Regions from separate parts of the Ureibacillus sp. 179-F W5.1 NHS genome, predicted to be linked through region 1. Evidence: riboswitches for the same ligand, from Rfam matches in the RefSeq annotation. Region 1 holds a riboswitch; each other region holds the start of a gene.
The links. Region 1 has a riboswitch for lysine ahead of ACH0B5_RS02275 (transporter substrate-binding domain-containing protein). Riboswitches for the same ligand answer to the same signal wherever they lie in the genome.
Positions count from the first base shown of each region.

Region 2: it holds a riboswitch for lysine, as region 1 does, so the genes downstream of both, dapA (4-hydroxy-tetrahydrodipicolinate synthase) here and ACH0B5_RS02275 (transporter substrate-binding domain-containing protein) in region 1, are expected to answer to the same signal.
Region 3: it holds a riboswitch for lysine, as region 1 does, so the genes downstream of both, ACH0B5_RS03320 (aspartate kinase) here and ACH0B5_RS02275 (transporter substrate-binding domain-containing protein) in region 1, are expected to answer to the same signal.

Region 1 is NZ_JBIQFG010000002.1:196,180-201,884, forward strand. Features, by position in the region: gene ACH0B5_RS02265 (2-oxoglutarate dehydrogenase E1 component) at 1-2,486, shown strand, start outside; gene odhB (2-oxoglutarate dehydrogenase complex dihydrolipoyllysine-residue succinyltransferase) at 2,588-3,835, shown strand; lysine riboswitch at 4,009-4,195, shown strand; gene ACH0B5_RS02275 (transporter substrate-binding domain-containing protein) at 4,298-5,140, shown strand; gene ACH0B5_RS02280 (amino acid ABC transporter permease) at 5,283-5,705, shown strand, end outside.
Region 2 is NZ_JBIQFG010000009.1:1,762-7,466, forward strand. Features, by position in the region: gene ACH0B5_RS06210 (ribonuclease H-like YkuK family protein) at 1-201, opposite strand, end outside; gene ACH0B5_RS06215 (pyridoxamine 5'-phosphate oxidase family protein) at 350-988, shown strand; partial or broken gene ACH0B5_RS06220 (helix-turn-helix domain-containing protein) at 1,055-1,931, opposite strand; gene ACH0B5_RS06225 (hypothetical protein) at 2,065-2,265, opposite strand; gene ACH0B5_RS06230 (hypothetical protein) at 2,311-2,451, opposite strand; gene ACH0B5_RS06235 (hypothetical protein) at 2,601-2,846, shown strand; gene dapA (4-hydroxy-tetrahydrodipicolinate synthase) at 3,219-4,103, opposite strand; lysine riboswitch at 4,222-4,401, opposite strand; gene ACH0B5_RS06245 (alpha/beta-type small acid-soluble spore protein) at 4,776-4,982, shown strand; gene ACH0B5_RS06250 (bifunctional 2',3'-cyclic-nucleotide 2'-phosphodiesterase/3'-nucleotidase) at 5,205-5,705, shown strand, end outside.
Region 3 is NZ_JBIQFG010000004.1:36,678-42,382, forward strand. Features, by position in the region: gene ACH0B5_RS03305 (electron transfer flavoprotein subunit alpha/FixB family protein) at 1-753, shown strand, start outside; gene trxA (thioredoxin) at 946-1,260, shown strand; gene uvrC (excinuclease ABC subunit UvrC) at 1,527-3,317, shown strand; lysine riboswitch at 3,350-3,534, shown strand; gene ACH0B5_RS03320 (aspartate kinase) at 3,683-4,909, shown strand; gene ACH0B5_RS03325 (YslB family protein) at 4,993-5,406, opposite strand; gene ACH0B5_RS03330 (succinate dehydrogenase cytochrome b558 subunit) at 5,682-5,705, shown strand, end outside.

The DNA.
Region 1 (5,705 bases):
TCGAATTATCCGCTTACGGATTAAGTGAAGCCGATCTAACTGCAATGCCAGCTTCATTATTCTTTCATAATGTCCCTGGAAGCGTTACCAACGGAAAGCAAGCAATTGACTATTTACGTGCAATTTATACTGGAAAAATTGCTTATGAATATGCTCATGTTGATGATGCAGAACGTCAATGGATTCAAGATAAAATTGAATCAGGTAAAACAACTGTAAGCTTAACTACTGAACAGAAAAAAGAGTTATTAGAAAGATTAACACGCGTTGAAGATTTCGAAAGATTTATTCATAAAACGTTCGTAGGTCAAAAACGCTTCTCAATTGAAGGTTTAGATACATTAGTTGTATTGTTAGACGAAATTGTTAAAAAAGCCGATGACGAGAAAATGAAATTTTTACAAATCGGTATGGCTCACCGAGGCCGTTTAAATGTATTAACACATGTAGTAAATAAACCTTATGACATGATGTTTGCAGACTTTGCCCATGTGCCAAATGACTATTTCTTCCCTGAAGATGGTACTTTAGAAATTTCTAAAGGTTGGACTGGTGATGTGAAATACCATATGGGAGCTACTTACACAAAAGACTCAGGAATGAAAGTGAAATTAGCTTATAACCCATCACACTTAGAAGTTGTAAGTCCAATTATTACAGGTTCAACTCGTGCTGCTCAAGAAGATACTACGAAGCCAGGTGCACCTGTTCACGATGCATCAAAAGCATTAGCGGTACTTGTACATGGTGATGCAGCATTTGCCGGGGAAGGAATCGTTCAAGAAACATTTAACTACGCGGAAACAACTGGTTTCTCAACGGGTGGTTCAATCCATATTATTTCAAATAATATGATTGGTTTTACAACAGAACATTTTGATTCTCGTTCAACTCGCTATTCTTCAGACGTGGCAAAAGGTTACGGTATTCCAGTAATTCACGTTAATGCTGACGATCCTGAAGCAGTTGTACAAGTAGCCCACTTAGCGTTTGAATATCGTCAAACCTTTGGCAAAGATATTTTAATAGACTTAATTGGATATCGTCGATTCGGTCACAACGAAACGGATGACCCAACAGTAACCAATCCTTTAACATATAAAATTGTTTCAACTCATCCTACAGTACGTGTTCTTTATGGAGAAAAATTAGCTAATGAAGGAATTCTTTCTTTAGAACAAGTGAAAAAACTGGATGAAGAAATTTACGCAGAAATGCAAGCTTCTTATGATCACGTAAAAGAAGTAGGTGCTACTAAAGGCCACTTCGAAATCGAAATGCCAGAAGAAGTGAAAAATGAATATCCAGAAGTTGAAACAAGCGTTTCAAAAGTAGATTTAAAACAAATAAATGAAGATCTTCTTGCTTGGCCTGAAAGCTTTGAACCTCAAAACAAGTTAGCAAAAATATTAAATAAACGTGTAGAAGCATTAGAAACGGATAAAATTGATTGGGGTCACGCAGAAACATTAGCATTTGCTGCAATTTTACGCGATGGTAACCCAATTCGTATTAGTGGTCAAGATGCTCAACGTGGTACGTTCTCTCAACGCCATTTAGTACTTCATGACAAAAATAATGGCGCAGAATTCGTTCCATTACACAACGTATCGGATTCAAAAGCATCATTTACTGTTTATAATTCTCCATTAACAGAGGCGGCAATTGTTGGCTTTGAATATGGTTATAATTTAGAAAATGAAAATGCTTTAACAATTTGGGAAGCTCAGTTCGGTGACTTTGCGAATATGGCCCAAATTATGTTTGATAACTTTATTTCATCTGCCCGCTCTAAATGGGGTCAAAAATCAGGATTAGTTCTTTTATTACCAAACGGAATTGAAGGACAAGGTCCGGAACATTCATCAGCTCGTATTGAAAGATATTTACAATTATCAGCTGAGAATAACTGGATTGTAGCGAACTGTTCAAATGCAGGTAACTACTTCCACTTACTTCGCCGACAAGCGAAAATGCTTGGAACTGAAGCAATCCGTCCATTAGTTATTGTTTCACCAAAATCATTACTTCGCCATCCGTTAGCTGCAGCATCTTTAGAGCAGTTATCTGAAGGGAAATTCCAAGAAGTAATTGAACAACCAGGTTTAGGTGGAAATGCGAAAAAAGTAGAACGTATTATCCTTGCTTCAGGTAAAGTAACAATTGATTTAGCAGATCGTATTCAAGATGGTAAAGGGTATGAAAACATACACATTATTCGTGTGGAACAACTATATCCTTTCCCAACACAAAAAATATCTGAAATTATTGCGAAATATCCAAATGCAAAAGAAATCGTTTGGGTACAAGAAGAACCTAAAAACCAAGGTCCTTGGAAATATGCACTTGAATATTTGCTAGACCTTGCTGATGGTAAAAAAGTGAAATATGTTGGTCGTCCTGAAATGTCTTCAACTTCTGAAGGAGACATGGATTCTCATAAAATTGCACAAGCAAAAGTTATTGACGAAGCTCTTTCTAAATAAACTTTTGATGTTAATATTCAAATAGGCTATTACATGTTAGTAGATGCATGTGTGCCTTCTATTTCAAAGGTACACATGTTTATTCAAAGGAGGATATCAAAGTGGCTGAAATTAAAGTCCCTGAATTAGCAGAATCGATTACAGAAGGTACAATTGCCCAGTGGGTAAAAAAAGTTGGAGATCATGTTGAAAAAGGCGAATTTATCGTTGAATTAGAAACTGATAAAGTTAATGCTGAAATTATTTCTGAAGAAGCTGGCGTTTTAACTCAAATCCTAGCTGAAGAAGGCGATACAGTTCTTGTAGGTCAAGTAATCGCTGTTGTTGAAGCTGGAGAAGGCGCAGCGCCAGCACCAGCTGAAGAAGCTCCAAAAGCTGAAGCTACACCAGTAGCAGCTGCACCAACACCAGCACCAGCTGCAACTCCAGTAGTAGAAGAAACTTCAAACGAACGCGTTGTTGCTTCTCCAGCAGCACGTAAATTAGCACGTGAAAAAGGCATTGATTTAGCATCAATTTCACCAGTAGATCCACAAGGTCGCGTACGTGTACAAGACGTAGCTGCTCATGGTACAGCACCTGTAGCAGCACCAGCAGCACCAGTTGTATCTACAAATGGTCCGATTGTTTTCACACCAGCAGCTGAATCTGACCGTGTAACAATTGAAAAAATGAGCCGTCGTCGTCAAACGATTGCAAAACGTTTATTAGAAGTTAAACAATCAACTGCAATGTTAACAACATTCAATGAAATTGACATGACAAACATCATGGCTTTACGTAAACGCAAACAAGAAGAGTTCGTAAAAGCAAACGATATCAAACTTGGATTTATGTCATTTTTCACAAAAGCAGTTGTTGCGGCGCTTAAAAAATATCCATACGTTAATGCACAAATCGTTGGAGATGAAATCCATTTAAATAACTTCTTTGATATCGGTATTGCGGTTTCAACTGAAGAAGGTTTAGTTGTACCAGTAGTCCGTGATGCAAATAGCAAAAACTTTGCTGAAATCGAAAAAGATATCGCAGAATTAGCGAAAAAAGCTCGCGACAAAAAATTAGGCCTAAACGACATGGCTGGTGGATCATTTACAATTACAAACGGTGGTGTATTCGGTTCATTAATGTCTACTCCTATTATGAACGGTACTCAAGCTGGTATTTTAGGTATGCACTCTATCGTTAACCGTCCAGTGGCTGTTAACGGGGAAGTGGAAATCCGCCCAATGATGTATGTAGCTCTTTCTTATGACCACCGTATTATCGATGGTAAAGATTCTGTTGGATTCTTAAAAACAGTTAAAGAGTTAATTGAAAATCCTGAAGATTTACTTTTAAATTCTTAATTATAAGGAAGCCTCTAGCGAAATTATTTTGCTAGAGGTTTTTTATATTTCGACCTTTAAAATGGAATATATAACTATATGAATATTTTATTAATCAGAATAATCAATGTTGACACAAAGATGTTAATATAGTAACATATTAATAGTAATTTAATATTAAAACCTCACGTTACGAGTGGGGTAGAGGCGCGATATTTATTAGTTTTTCATGGAGCTTAGAGCAAAGCAATGATATGGAAAATAGGAAATGTCGCCGAAGTGTGTAAGTAGGCTCTCTACTTCATGCTGGGTCTGCAGTGAATAATTGCAGGACTGTCTCAGATGGAGTTTCCCAACCATCTGAGGGGTGCTATCTCAATCGGGAGCGTAAGAGGATTTGGGCTTTTCTATTCAAGCGACCTAAGTTCATCTTAGGTCGCTTTTTGCGTTATAAGCTCGAAAAAAGTAAAAGGAGAGAGAAAGATGTCGAAAAAAATTACATTATTAATGACGACTTTATTAGCAGTCATTTTACTTGCTGCATGTGGCAGTTCTGAGGAAGGTACTTCATCATCCTCTTCAAAGGAAGATAGCGATGTATTAAAAGTAGGTTTAGAAGCTGGTTATGCACCGTTTAACTGGACACAACAGGATGATTCAAACGGAGCAGTTAAAATTGAAGGTTCTGAAGAATATGCTGGTGGCTATGATGTAGAAATTGCAAAACGTGTTGCCGATGCATTAGGGAAAAAATTAGTGATTGTTAAAACAGAATGGGATGGGCTACTTCCAGCATTAGAATCAGGTGTAATTGATGCCATTATCGCAGGTATGAGTCCAACCGATGAACGTAAAAAAGTCATTGATTTTACAGAAAACTATTACACTAGTGAACTCGTTATCGTTACAAAAGCTGGTGGAAAATATGCCAATGCGAAAACATTAGCGGATTTTGCAGGTGCTAAAATCACTTCTCAGTTAAACACAACAAATTATGAAGTAATCGATCAAATTCCAGATGTACAAAAAGAAACAGCGATGGAAAGTTTCTCTCATATGCGAGTTGCATTGGAATCTGGAGTAATTGACGGCTATGTTGCTGAAAGACCAGAGGCAGTATCTTCGACTGCTGCAAATGAAAACTTTGTATATGTAGAGTTGGAAGATGGTTTTGAAACGAAAGAAGAGGATACAGCCGTTGCAATTGGTCTTAAAAAAGGCGATGAAAATTTAGAAGCAATTAATGAAACATTAAAATCCATTTCTGAAGAAGAACGCAAACAGCTAATGGATGAAGCAATTGCAAATCAACCTGCAGCAAAATAATTTTCACATAGTAGCACTGGTCGAATTATCCGGCCAGTGGCTCTATTTTTTCAAACAGAGAAATAGATAAGGCAAGATGATTTTACTATCGAAACTTCAATTATGATATGTTCGATTTTCTAAAATATTTAGGAGGATATTTATGAGTTTAGATATTATACTCTCAATTCTAGAAGAGAATTGGCCAAGTTATTTACGTGGCGCATATATGACGTTAGTCATTGCTATTATTAGTACAATTATTGGTGCTCTTATCGGATTGTTTATCGGTGTTATGCATACGATACCCCTTCGTAAGAAATCGATAAAATCTGTTATTTTAAAAGTATTCAATTTCATATTAACAGTTTATGTGGAAATTTTCCGTGGTACACCAATGATTGTACAAGCAATGGTTGTTTTCTATGGTTTAGCTGCTTACGGATTAGAATTGGATCGCTTTGTTGCTGCCCTTGTCGTTGTCGGATTAAATACAGGTGCTTACATGGCTGAATATGTTCGTGGTGGGATTGCATCAATTGATAAAGGTCAATATGAAGCAGCTGAATCGATTGGAATGAGTCAT
Region 2 (5,705 bases), on a different contig from region 1:
TCTTTCTTGTTGAATGACAATACCGGTGATGAACTTTGTGTAATGGGTGAAAACTTGAGAATCGGTTCCGAACATTAAACGAAAATTACCAATCGGATCTTTCTTCATGAAATGCAATATATTTTGAAATACTTGATCAAAGGGCATATTTTTTTGACTTAAATTTTGAAAGGTATTTGCCATTTCAGTATCCTTATTCATTTTTCCACCTTTCTTGTAAGTCCAGTGATTAATACATCTTATTCGATACATAGGCAGATTGATAACTAGAACTAAAATGGAACAATTGATAACATTGTAGATAGATTGTGTGGAATTTTTTGAAAATATGTAAATTGGAGTGGGATAGTTGATCGAAAAAGTAGACTTTAAACATTGTATTAAGACGGAAGAGGAACTTCGAGAGATTGTAGGATTTCCTAGTGAATTAGTTAAAAATAAAGTAATAACTTATTTAGATCATCATTGTGTCGATTTTATTTCGAAATCGCCGTTTTTAGTAATATCTACTTCGGATCAATTTGGCAATTGTGATGTTTCACCAAGAGGAGATCAACCTGATTTTGTTCACGTGTTAAATGAAAAGCAGCTCATTATACCGGAAAGGCCCGGGAATAAAAGAATGGATTCGTTGCGCAATCTTTTGTCCAACCCTAAAATAGGCCTTCTCTTTTTCATTCCGGGACTTGGTGAAACATTAAGGGTGAATGGTCGTGCCACAATTGTAAATGATGAAGCTTTACTTGAACAAATGGCTATAAGGGGGAAAATGCCCCTTTTAGGAATCGCTGTTGACGTGGAAGAATGTTTTATACATTGTGCGAAAGCATTTAAACGATCCGGTCTATGGGAGCCGGATACTTGGACAGAGAAAGAATTGTTACCCTCGGCTTCCAAAATATTATTTGAACACGCAAAACTTCCGAATAGTAGTGTCGAGGATATCCAAGAGAGGTTGGAAGAAAGCTATAGTAAGAGACTTTATTAATTGTATGTATAAAAGGTAAGGGCATTTCCCTTACCTTTGAATATCACGATTTATTTACTGATTGGATTATTCCTCATTAAAATCTAAATTAACAGGTTGAGTAGGAAGGAATTCAGTTGCCATCATATTTGTTGAAGGGACTGAATCGTCTACTTCCTCAAATCGGAATCCATCCGCCCAAACTTTTCCATTTCCTACCAATAAGACGCCGAAATGAATGGATGTACTTTGTACAGGTACGTCTAGTACGATTGAATAATAGTTCCACTCAGTCGTCCCTGTAATAGAACGGTTATCCATATTGTCAAATTGAATTGTATCCCCTGATGCATTATCGATTCGACACCATGCACCGCATTTATCTACTTGTTCTGTTTTTAAATAACACGACAATTTAATCCGTTTCCCTTTATAGATATCTGCTTGAAAACTTTGCATAATTGTTCCAAATTGCCCTTCACCAACATCTCCGGTGGAAAATAATACACCTGATTTCGTTCCTAAATGGAATACTTGATCATCAACCCCAAATGCATAGTTAGCTGGGTGGGAACCACTTAAAAATCATCCCTTTACTTTGTTACTCATATTGCTTTCCTCCATTCCGCCTATTGATCGCATCATTTTTCGATATTTTCCAGGAGGCATGGTATATACTTCTTTAAACGCGCGGGTGAAAGCTTCTTGCGATTGAAATTGTAGCATAAATGCAATTGTAATAATTGTTTCATCGGACGGAGTGTAGAAGAAACATTGCAGCTGTCGCAAGACATCTTAAACGTATATACTCTCCAATCGTTAATCCAGTTTCTTGTTTAAATACCCTTAGTAAATGATATTTTGAATATCCTACAACAGAAGGGAATTGTTTTAGTTGCAAATCATCGGTTATATGATTTTCGATATAGAGTATCAGTTGTTGCGTAGCTTCACTATATACCATTTGTGAATCACCTCTATTTCATCTTACATAAAATGAACGGAAAATTTTTGATATCAATTGCTAAAATGTACGAACAGTATGAGGAAACAAAATATAAAAGACCATCTGTAAATGACAGATAGTCTAACCGTATTTATGAATAATCCGTTACGATGAATGTTCCTGTCGTAGCAAAATTCGTCATGTCTTGGAAAATTCCTTCTACTTCTGAAAGTTTAATTTCCCGATTTACCATTTTCCCTGGTTGTAATTTACCGAGGGCAACTTGCGATAAAAGGGAATCGAAACGGGAAGCTGGCATACCAAGGGTAGTAATAAAGGACAACATAAACAAAGTTTATTGTTACCTTCTTCGAAATGAAGTTAGAACCGATTTGTATTATTCTTTTTTTTGAGTTGCAGTTTTTGTTGCTTTTGCTTGTACGTGTTCTTTAGCAATTTCCATGTTCGCTCTTAAAGTAGCTGAGTCTAAGTTGTTATTTAATGCAGCTTCTTCATTTAGTTTCTCTTCCTTTTTCATCCTGATTTCCTCCATTACTTTTAGCTGTCCTTTAGATTGCCCAATTTCATGTAGAAAATGTCATGTTATTCAAAATGGGTTTCTATTTAAGGTGCGTTTACATAGTATTAGCAAAAATATGGATACTATAATGCAAAGGAGTGATACGAATGGCTATATGTCCTTTATGTAATTCATTAAAAACGTTAGAAGTAAATTGCCCAAAATGTCATACGACATTAGAGGATTCAGGGAAAGTGTCTGATTATTTGGATCTTTATGGACACTATAATGATGAAGAAACGGTCAAAATGGGAGATGGTTATCCTAATACGGCAAAAGATCAAATTTGTCCCCATTTAATGGTTTGTAAGTCTTGTGGATATGATGAAGTACGGTTTATTAAAGAGGAATAATGAATGGTCATCGCACTGTTTATTTACAGTGCCTTTTTTTATTTTTTAATAAGTTCGCCGTATTTTACTCCCATTAGAATGAAGGGATTACTTCCATTAATAATAGGGAATGTACTATTTGTTTTTCTGTTGTTAAAAGTATATTTTCTTCAGATTGCTTTGCATGGGAATACACTGTGAAATATTTTGATATAAAATATAGGAAGAAATGGAGGAAAGTGTTATATTTGGTACATAATTCTAATAACAGACATGTCACTCAAACTTCTGTCAAAAAGTAAATAGATGGAGGGGAAGTTAAAACATATGTAATAGAAAAGAGATCGTCAATTGGAAGACGATCTCTTTGGAAACTTTGGAATAATCGATTATTTAAGAAATGACTTTATGTTGAGTATTTAAAACCTCTTTCAATGAATCGAGTTCTAATTTGTTTAGTGGCACCATTGGTAAACGTACACCACCAACCGGAATTCCGTTTAAATTTAAAGCTGCTTTTACTGAAGTCGGATTAGGAGTAGCAAAAAGTACTTTCATGATAGGTAACAATTTACGATGGTCCTTTGCTGCTTCACTTAAGTTCCCGATTAGGAATTTTTTAATCATCGCTTGCATCTCTTGACCAATAATATGAGACGCCACTGAAATGACACCAGCTCCTCCAATGGATAAGACAGGTAATGTTAAGCCATCATCCCCGCTATATAATGAAAAATTACTAGGTGTTTTTTCGATAATTTCAGCCATTGCATCTAAATTACCACTAGCTTCTTTAATCGCAACGATATTTGGTATTGCTGAAAGACGAACAATCGTTTCAACTGAAAGACTTACAATGCTGCGACCAGGTACATTGTATAGAATGATTGGTAAGGATGTTTCATCTGCAATTGCTTTGAAGTGTCGATACAATCCTTCTTGAGAAGGTTTGTTATAGTATGGAGCTACTAACATGATGCCATCCACACCAACGTTTTCAGCCTGTTTTGTTAATTCAATCGAGGCTTTTGTGTTGTAAGAACCTGTACCGGCAATAATCGGAACTCTCCCATCTACAACCTTCACAGTAAATTTAAATAATTCTACCTTTTCATCTTCTGATAAAGTTGGGGATTCTCCAGTCGTACCTGAAATGACTAAAGCATCTGTACCGTTGGCAAGCAAATAATTAATTAAGTTTTCGGTAGCCACCCAATCAATTTCTTCCCGTTCATTAAAGGGAGTCACCATAGCAGTTAAAATTTTTCCGAAATTCATACTTCTCCACATCCTTATATTTTATTAGAAAATAGAGGGAGAAGGGCGTTAAGTTAAGTAAACGCAAAAAAGCAACAACGAGGGATCGTTGTTGCGTAGAAATAAACTTCATTTCTTTGCGTAAGATAGCCCTCCATATAGAAACCTATATGACAGTCCTGCATTTGTTCAATAACAGAACCAGCTTCGAGATAATGAGGCTCTCAAAAGCTTCGGCAAATTCCCCTTTCCACAATTGTCATAGGATCTCATTATCCTCAAATTGCGTACTGATGGTCTTTGCTCCTCTATCCTTACTTCAAAAGGTAATTGAAATAAGTGAATATTTAATTATTAAAATCATACATGTTTAAACGTAAGATTGCAATACTTTAACTGTCATTTTTTTCATCTACCATATAAAGATTTTGAAAAGCTATTTCAACGTGGTTTTATTAATAAGCCTTGAAATTAAACATTTATTTAGTGAAATTTCCGTCATAAAACGAATAAAAAAGACATGTAATTGTTATTTGAATTTTATTATGACCTTTTGATTTTATTTACATGTAGATTTTTTTGACAAAATTAGTATGAAAGTATACGAGGGAAATTGATACTTTGGTGGAATGATTTATCACAGTATTAATTAGCGCACCTGGAACATTCTAATATCACAAGGAGGTGAAGAAAATGGCTTCTAATAGAAGTTCAAATAAACTACTGTTTCCTGGTGCACAAGCTGCAATGGATCAAATGAAATATGAAATCGCACAAGAATTTGGTGTGAACCTTGGACCTGAAGATGCTTCACGCGCGAATGGTTCAGTTGGTGGTGAAATTACAAAACGTCTTGTTCAAATGGCAGAGTCACAATTAAAAGGACGTTCTGGACAATAATTGAAAATTTAGAGTGACTGGGGGCTGATACAAAAAACTTCATTTTTTGTGTCAGCCTTTAAAAATGATACATATAATATTGCCCCATTTTTGAGACGATTATTGCTAGATAGCAAACAATATTATAAAACTGTTAAATATTAATAAATAAGTATATTTATATCTTACTTTTTGATATTATTTAATTGTTTGAAAAGTCTTATAAATGGGAGATGAGTTTTAATGTGGAAGAAAGTTTCCGCCTCTGCCTTAGCTTTATCGATAGCTGTTGTCGGTATGACAAATATTGAACAAGCAAGTGCTAAAAAAGTAGATGAGGTAACACGTGGCGAATATGTAAAAACAGTTATTGAAGCTATGGATGTAGAATTAGGTTCAGGCAAAACGGTTAACTTTAAAGATGTTCCTGATTCTTTAAAACCGTATATTGAAAAAGCAATTGAATTACAACTCATCGAAGGAAAGACGGATAAACGTTTTGCACCAGAGGGAAAAATGACCTTAGAGGAAGCCGTTGTCAGCCTTGTTCATATGCTAGATGATGACAAAACGTACTCAGAAGATACTTTAAAGAAATATAAAGATTATCATGCAATTAAAAAAGAAAATCGTGATGAATTTGCAAAAGCGGTTGAATATGGGTTTTTAAATAGTTTTGAAGGAAAAACGTTAAAACCGAAAAATGTCATTTCTGAATATCAATTATATCAACTATTAAACGCT
Region 3 (5,705 bases), on a different contig from region 1:
TATAGCCAAGCCTTTTTAGCAGTATACGAGGAAGAAAAACCTGAAGCGATTGTTTTTGGACATACATCTCTAGGTAAAGATTTATCACCTAAAATTGCATCGAAATTACAATCAGGTTTAATTTCCGATGTTACAGAAATCGAAGGTTCTGGAGAGGATGCTTTATTCATCCGTCCTATCTATTCTGGTAAAGCCTTTGAAAAAGTAAAAATTAAAGATGGTATTGTCTTTGTGACGATTCGTCCAAATAACATCGCTCCTTTAGAAAAAGATGCAAGTCGTACAGGTGATGTTGCAACCCTAACTGTAGACATTCAAAATTTACGTACAATCATTAAAGAAGTAGTGCGTAAAGCTTCTACAGGTGTTGATTTATCAGAAGCAAAGGTAGTTGTGGCAGGTGGACGCGGAGTAAAATCGGCGGAAGGTTTTGAACCGTTACAACAATTAGCTGATGTACTTGGCGGTGCAGTCGGCGCTTCTCGTGGAGCATGTGATGCAGATTATTGTGATTATTCACTACAAATTGGTCAAACTGGTAAAGTGGTGACACCGGATCTTTATATTGCTTGCGGTATTTCAGGTGCGATTCAACATTTAGCCGGTATGTCTAATTCAAAAGTGATTGTAGCAATTAATAAAGACCCAGAAGCTAACATTTTCAAAGTAGCTGACTACGGAATTGTTGGTGACTTATTCGAAGTCGTTCCAATGTTAGTGGAAGAATTTAAAGCGTTAAAAGTAAATTCTTAATGGATAATTTGTTAAAAACCTTGCCAAAATACAGGTAAGGTTTTTCTTTATGAATAGCTTTACGAATGTCTATTTATTTAGCATTCTAAAAAAATTGTAAATTTTATATTTCAATTTGAGTTCACTTTACTGTTCCTATTTTTTCTATCGTGCTATACTACATTCAGATGTTAGTTTAAGGAGGCTATTTAAATGGCAATTGTTCATGTAACAGATCAAAACTTTTCAGAAGAAATCGCTTCAGGCGTTGTTTTAGTTGATTTTTGGGCTACTTGGTGTGGACCATGTAAAATGATCGCTCCTGTTTTAGAAGAAATCGATGCTGAAATCGGAGATCAAGTAAAAATCGCAAAACTTGATGTAGATAACAACCAAGCTACTGCTGCGGAATATCAAGTAATGTCTATCCCAACTTTATTATTATTCAAAGATGGCGAATTAAAAGGCAAAACTGTTGGATTCCAACCAAAAGAAGCATTAGTTGAGTTCATTAACAACCACAAATAATATACTTGTCCCAAAGGTTTTCATCTTTGGGACATTTCTTTTGAAAACAAAAAGGTATGTCAGAAAAGACATCCTATCCTTTAAAAATCTGCTTACTTTCCACGGTTATTAGCATAATGCTTTTTCCAAAGGAGTCGCGCAGATTTTTTCATTTTTATTAAATCCCTTTTTTACGCCATTTTTTCCTTTATAGTTTCTTATTATTTCTCCCATCTGCCTCTTTAAACCTTTATAATGAATATAAAAACCTTATTAGGGTGATATAAATGAATGAAACAATTCAAAATAAATTGGCGATTTTACCCGATGAGCCTGGTTGTTACTTAATGAAGGATCGTCAAGGAACGATTATTTATGTTGGAAAGGCTAAAATCCTGAAAAACCGTGTTCGTTCCTATTTCACCGGCTCCCATGATGGTAAAACCCAGCTGTTAGTAAGTGAAATTGAAGACTTCGAATACATTGTCACATCCAGTGAATTGGAAGCTTTAATTTTAGAATTAAATTTAATTAAATTGCATGACCCGAAATATAACATCATGTTGACAGATGACAAATCCTATCCGTATATAAAAATTACGAATGAAAAACATCCACGCATTTTAATTACACGGAAAGTTAAAAAGGATAAGGCGAAATATTTCGGTCCTTATCCGAATGCAGGGGCAGCCAATGAAACAAGAAAGCTGCTTGATCGGTTGTATCCGTTACGAAAATGTATGAAACTGCCGAATAAAGTTTGCCTATACTATCATTTAGGACAATGTTTAGCTCCTTGTGTAAAGGAGATTGAAGAACATGTTTATGATGACATGATTGAGGAAATTACAAAGTTTCTAAATGGTGGATTTGAAGATGTGAAAAAAGAGTTACAACAGAAAATGCTCGATGCAGCGGAAAATTTAGAATTTGAACGGGCAAAGGAATATAGAGATCAAATTGCCCATATTGAAACGGTTATGCAAAAACAAAAAATCGTTTCGGGTGATTTATCGAACCGGGATATTTTTGGCTATGCAGTTGAAAAAGGGTGGATGTGTGTTCAAGTCTTTTTTGTACGCCAAGGGAAATTAATTGAAAGGGATGTATCCATCTTTCCAATATACCGGGAACCAGAAGAGGAATTCCAAACGTTTATCGGTCGGTTTTACGATATACCTGAGCATATTAAACCGAAGGAAATTTTCATTCCGACGAATGTGGAAAAATCGTTATTAGAAAACTATTTACAAATGAAAGTTGTTACGCCGAAGCGAGGCTCGAAAAAGGAATTGGTCGATTTAGCTACGAAAAATGCTCAAATTGCCATTCGAGAAAAATTCCAATTAATTGAACGGCAAGAAGAACGAACTGTTGGGGCTTGTTTAGAATTAGGTAATGCCATGAACATAGCTCCACCTCTTCGAATTGAAGCCTTCGATAATAGCCATATGCACGGAGCGGATGCTGTGTCAGCAATGGTCGTGTTCATCGATGGAAAACCGGCAAAAAAGGAATATCGGAAATATAAATTGCGGGAAACGGCTAAGCACGATGACTATGGTGCTATGCAAGAAGTAATTCGACGTCGCTATACAAGGGTGTTAAAGGAAAACTTACCATTGCCAGATTTAATTATTATTGATGGTGGGAAAGGGCAAATGGAAGTGGCGCGGGAGGTAATTGAAGATGAATTAGGATTATTCATTCCCATTGCAGGTTTAGCAAAGGATGATAAACATAATACATCCCAATTATTGTACGGAGAACCTCCAATCCCAGTGGAAATGAAAAGAACGAGTGATGGATTTTATTTATTACAACGTATTCAAGATGAAGTCCATCGTTTTGCAATTACATTTTTACGTCAACAACATCAAACAAATGCGATCCAATCCGTCTTGGATGGCATTGAAGGGGTTGGACCGAAAAGGAAACAACAGTTGCTGAAACATTTCGGTTCTATTAAGAAAATAAAAGAATCATCGGTAGAGCAATTAATGGAAGCCCATATTCCAAGTTCAACAGCAATGGCTATCTACAATCACTTTCATAAAGACACATTGTCAAAGGAATAACGGTGTGCTATTGTAAGTTTAAATATGAATACGAACATGATAGAGGTGCAAGGTTCAATAGTAACCATCTGGAGGATGAACAATTCTAGGAAAGGTGGTGAAAGGGAGACTTGCCGAAGCGATAAATCCATTGTTCAGATTTATTTGCTGGTTTTGCATTTAAGAAGTGTAAGACTGTCAGAATCAGTCAGAGTGATTCTGGAGGGCTATCTCATAAAAGATTTTACCGATCGGTATATTTTTGAGGCAGCTTTTCACACTCAGTGAGAAGCTGCTTTTATTTTGAAATGGTATAATGGATGTATAAGTTTTCTGAATTGATGAAAAATACACTTTTTCGAAAGTTGTAAAAGGAGTGTGTACCAATGGAGACAATTGTAGTGAAAGTCGACAGTTCTTCCCTTTTAACACCGGAAAGAATTGATAAACTAGCGGAACGAATTTTAAAGCATCGAAGCGATGGGAAAAATACTATAGTAGTTGTTCCTTCTATTGAATTACTAGAAGGAAAATTACTTCCTTATTCGTCGATTTTTACCGAAAGAATTGCTGATAGAGAAAGTCATGCGCTAAAAGCGATTAACACGCAAGTTGCTAGTAGTTTACTAGCGATTGTACTAGAAAAGAAAGGATGGAAGGCAGTTTCCCTTTCTGGTTGGCAGGCAGGAATTGAAGTGGTGAAGTCCAATGGAAATATATTAATTGAACAAATACACCACGATTTTCTTCTTGAACGGATACATAACGGGGAAATAGCTATTGTGGCAGGTTCTCAAGGTTATGATCAATATAAAGATTTGTGGACTTTAGGGGAAGGCGGTCCAGAAACGACAGCAATTGCCATTGGTACAGCTCTAGATGCGGAATATGTTGAAATATTAACTGAGCAGGATGGAATTTACACAGCCGAATCCTCGGTTGTAAAGGAAGCTCGGAAACTAAAAGAAGTGACCTATGATGAAATGCTTGAACTGGCCCATTTAGGATCTACTTTTGTTCATCCGAGGGCAGTGGAACTAGCGAAAAAATATGAAATGCCGATCGTCGTTCGATCTAGCACAAACGATGTCGAGGGGACATGGATAAAAGGAGAGGTAAAAATGGAGAAAAATAGAGTTGTTCGTGGTGTAGCATATGAAGCAGACATTATTCGGTTAACAGTAGGTTTTGATTCCTATGAAAATTCCTCTCTAGCGAATATTTTTATGACTCTATCAAAGTTTAACATCGACGTAGATATTATCGTTCAAGCAGTTATCGATGGAGTGAAACCAACCGTATCTTTCTCCATTGCAAAAGAAGATTTTGCTGAAGCTATTAAAGTGTTAGAACAAAATAAAGCCCAATTAGGATTTAGTTTTGCCGATTTTGAAGTAGGCTTAGCAAAAGTTTCAATTGTTGGTTCAGGAATGGTTTCCAATCCAGGTGTCGCTGCCCAAATGTTTGATCGATTACGCAAAGAAAATATAATAGTGAAAATGGTCAGTACGTCGGAGATTAAAGTATCCGTTGTCGTACCGCAAGATGAAATGGTCCGGGCAGCAAATGTGTTACATGATGAGTTTCAATTAGTGGAAGAGTACGTAAATTAAAAAGCCAATTCCATAGATATCCCCTTTCATGTCGATATGGAAGGGGAGTAGTCTTTGGAATTGGCTTTTATAATATGTAGGAATTAATCTACTTTTTCTTTTTTATCCCATTTAAGTGTGAAGACGACTTGTTGCTGTTTCTCGCGTTTTTCGTCGAAACATTCTGTAAGACAACCTTGTAATGCTTGAATTTGTTGAGCGATGAAGCCTGCTTCTAGTCGGAAGGAACGTTCTTCGATTTTTAATAAGTCGGCGTCATTTGTTAGATGAAATATGTAGCCATCCTTTTCCTCTTTATCAAGGGTTAAAACGCCCCAACCTGCGTCTTGGAAGAAGGAGATAATGAGCTGAATATCAGTACATGGAAATTTGCGGGCTAAATCTTTCCCTGCCCAGTAAAGAACATCCTTTTCATGTTTTCCAAGAATGGTAGGAAGTAAATAATCTCGAATAATTTCGTAGCCAAATGCTGGGACAGTGTTGTGGATGTGAGTCATTTTAAAATTACCTCTTTCTTAATTTCTTCATTATTTAGTATAAGAAAGTAAAATATTCTTTAAAAGAGAAAATTCTACCGAGATAGCGCATATTTTTTAATGAAATGATGAGATAAAAAATTGTATGCAACCTTGACGCTCGTAATTCTTGAGAGTACAATGGACATGTCATAATATTGTACCATTATGAAATACACAGTCAATCTATGAACCTTTACAAAATCGTGAAGTGAAATTGGCTCGGGTATTTAAAAGTACTAGGGGGGGTAATAGTCTTGTCAAAAAATCATGAGTTTTAC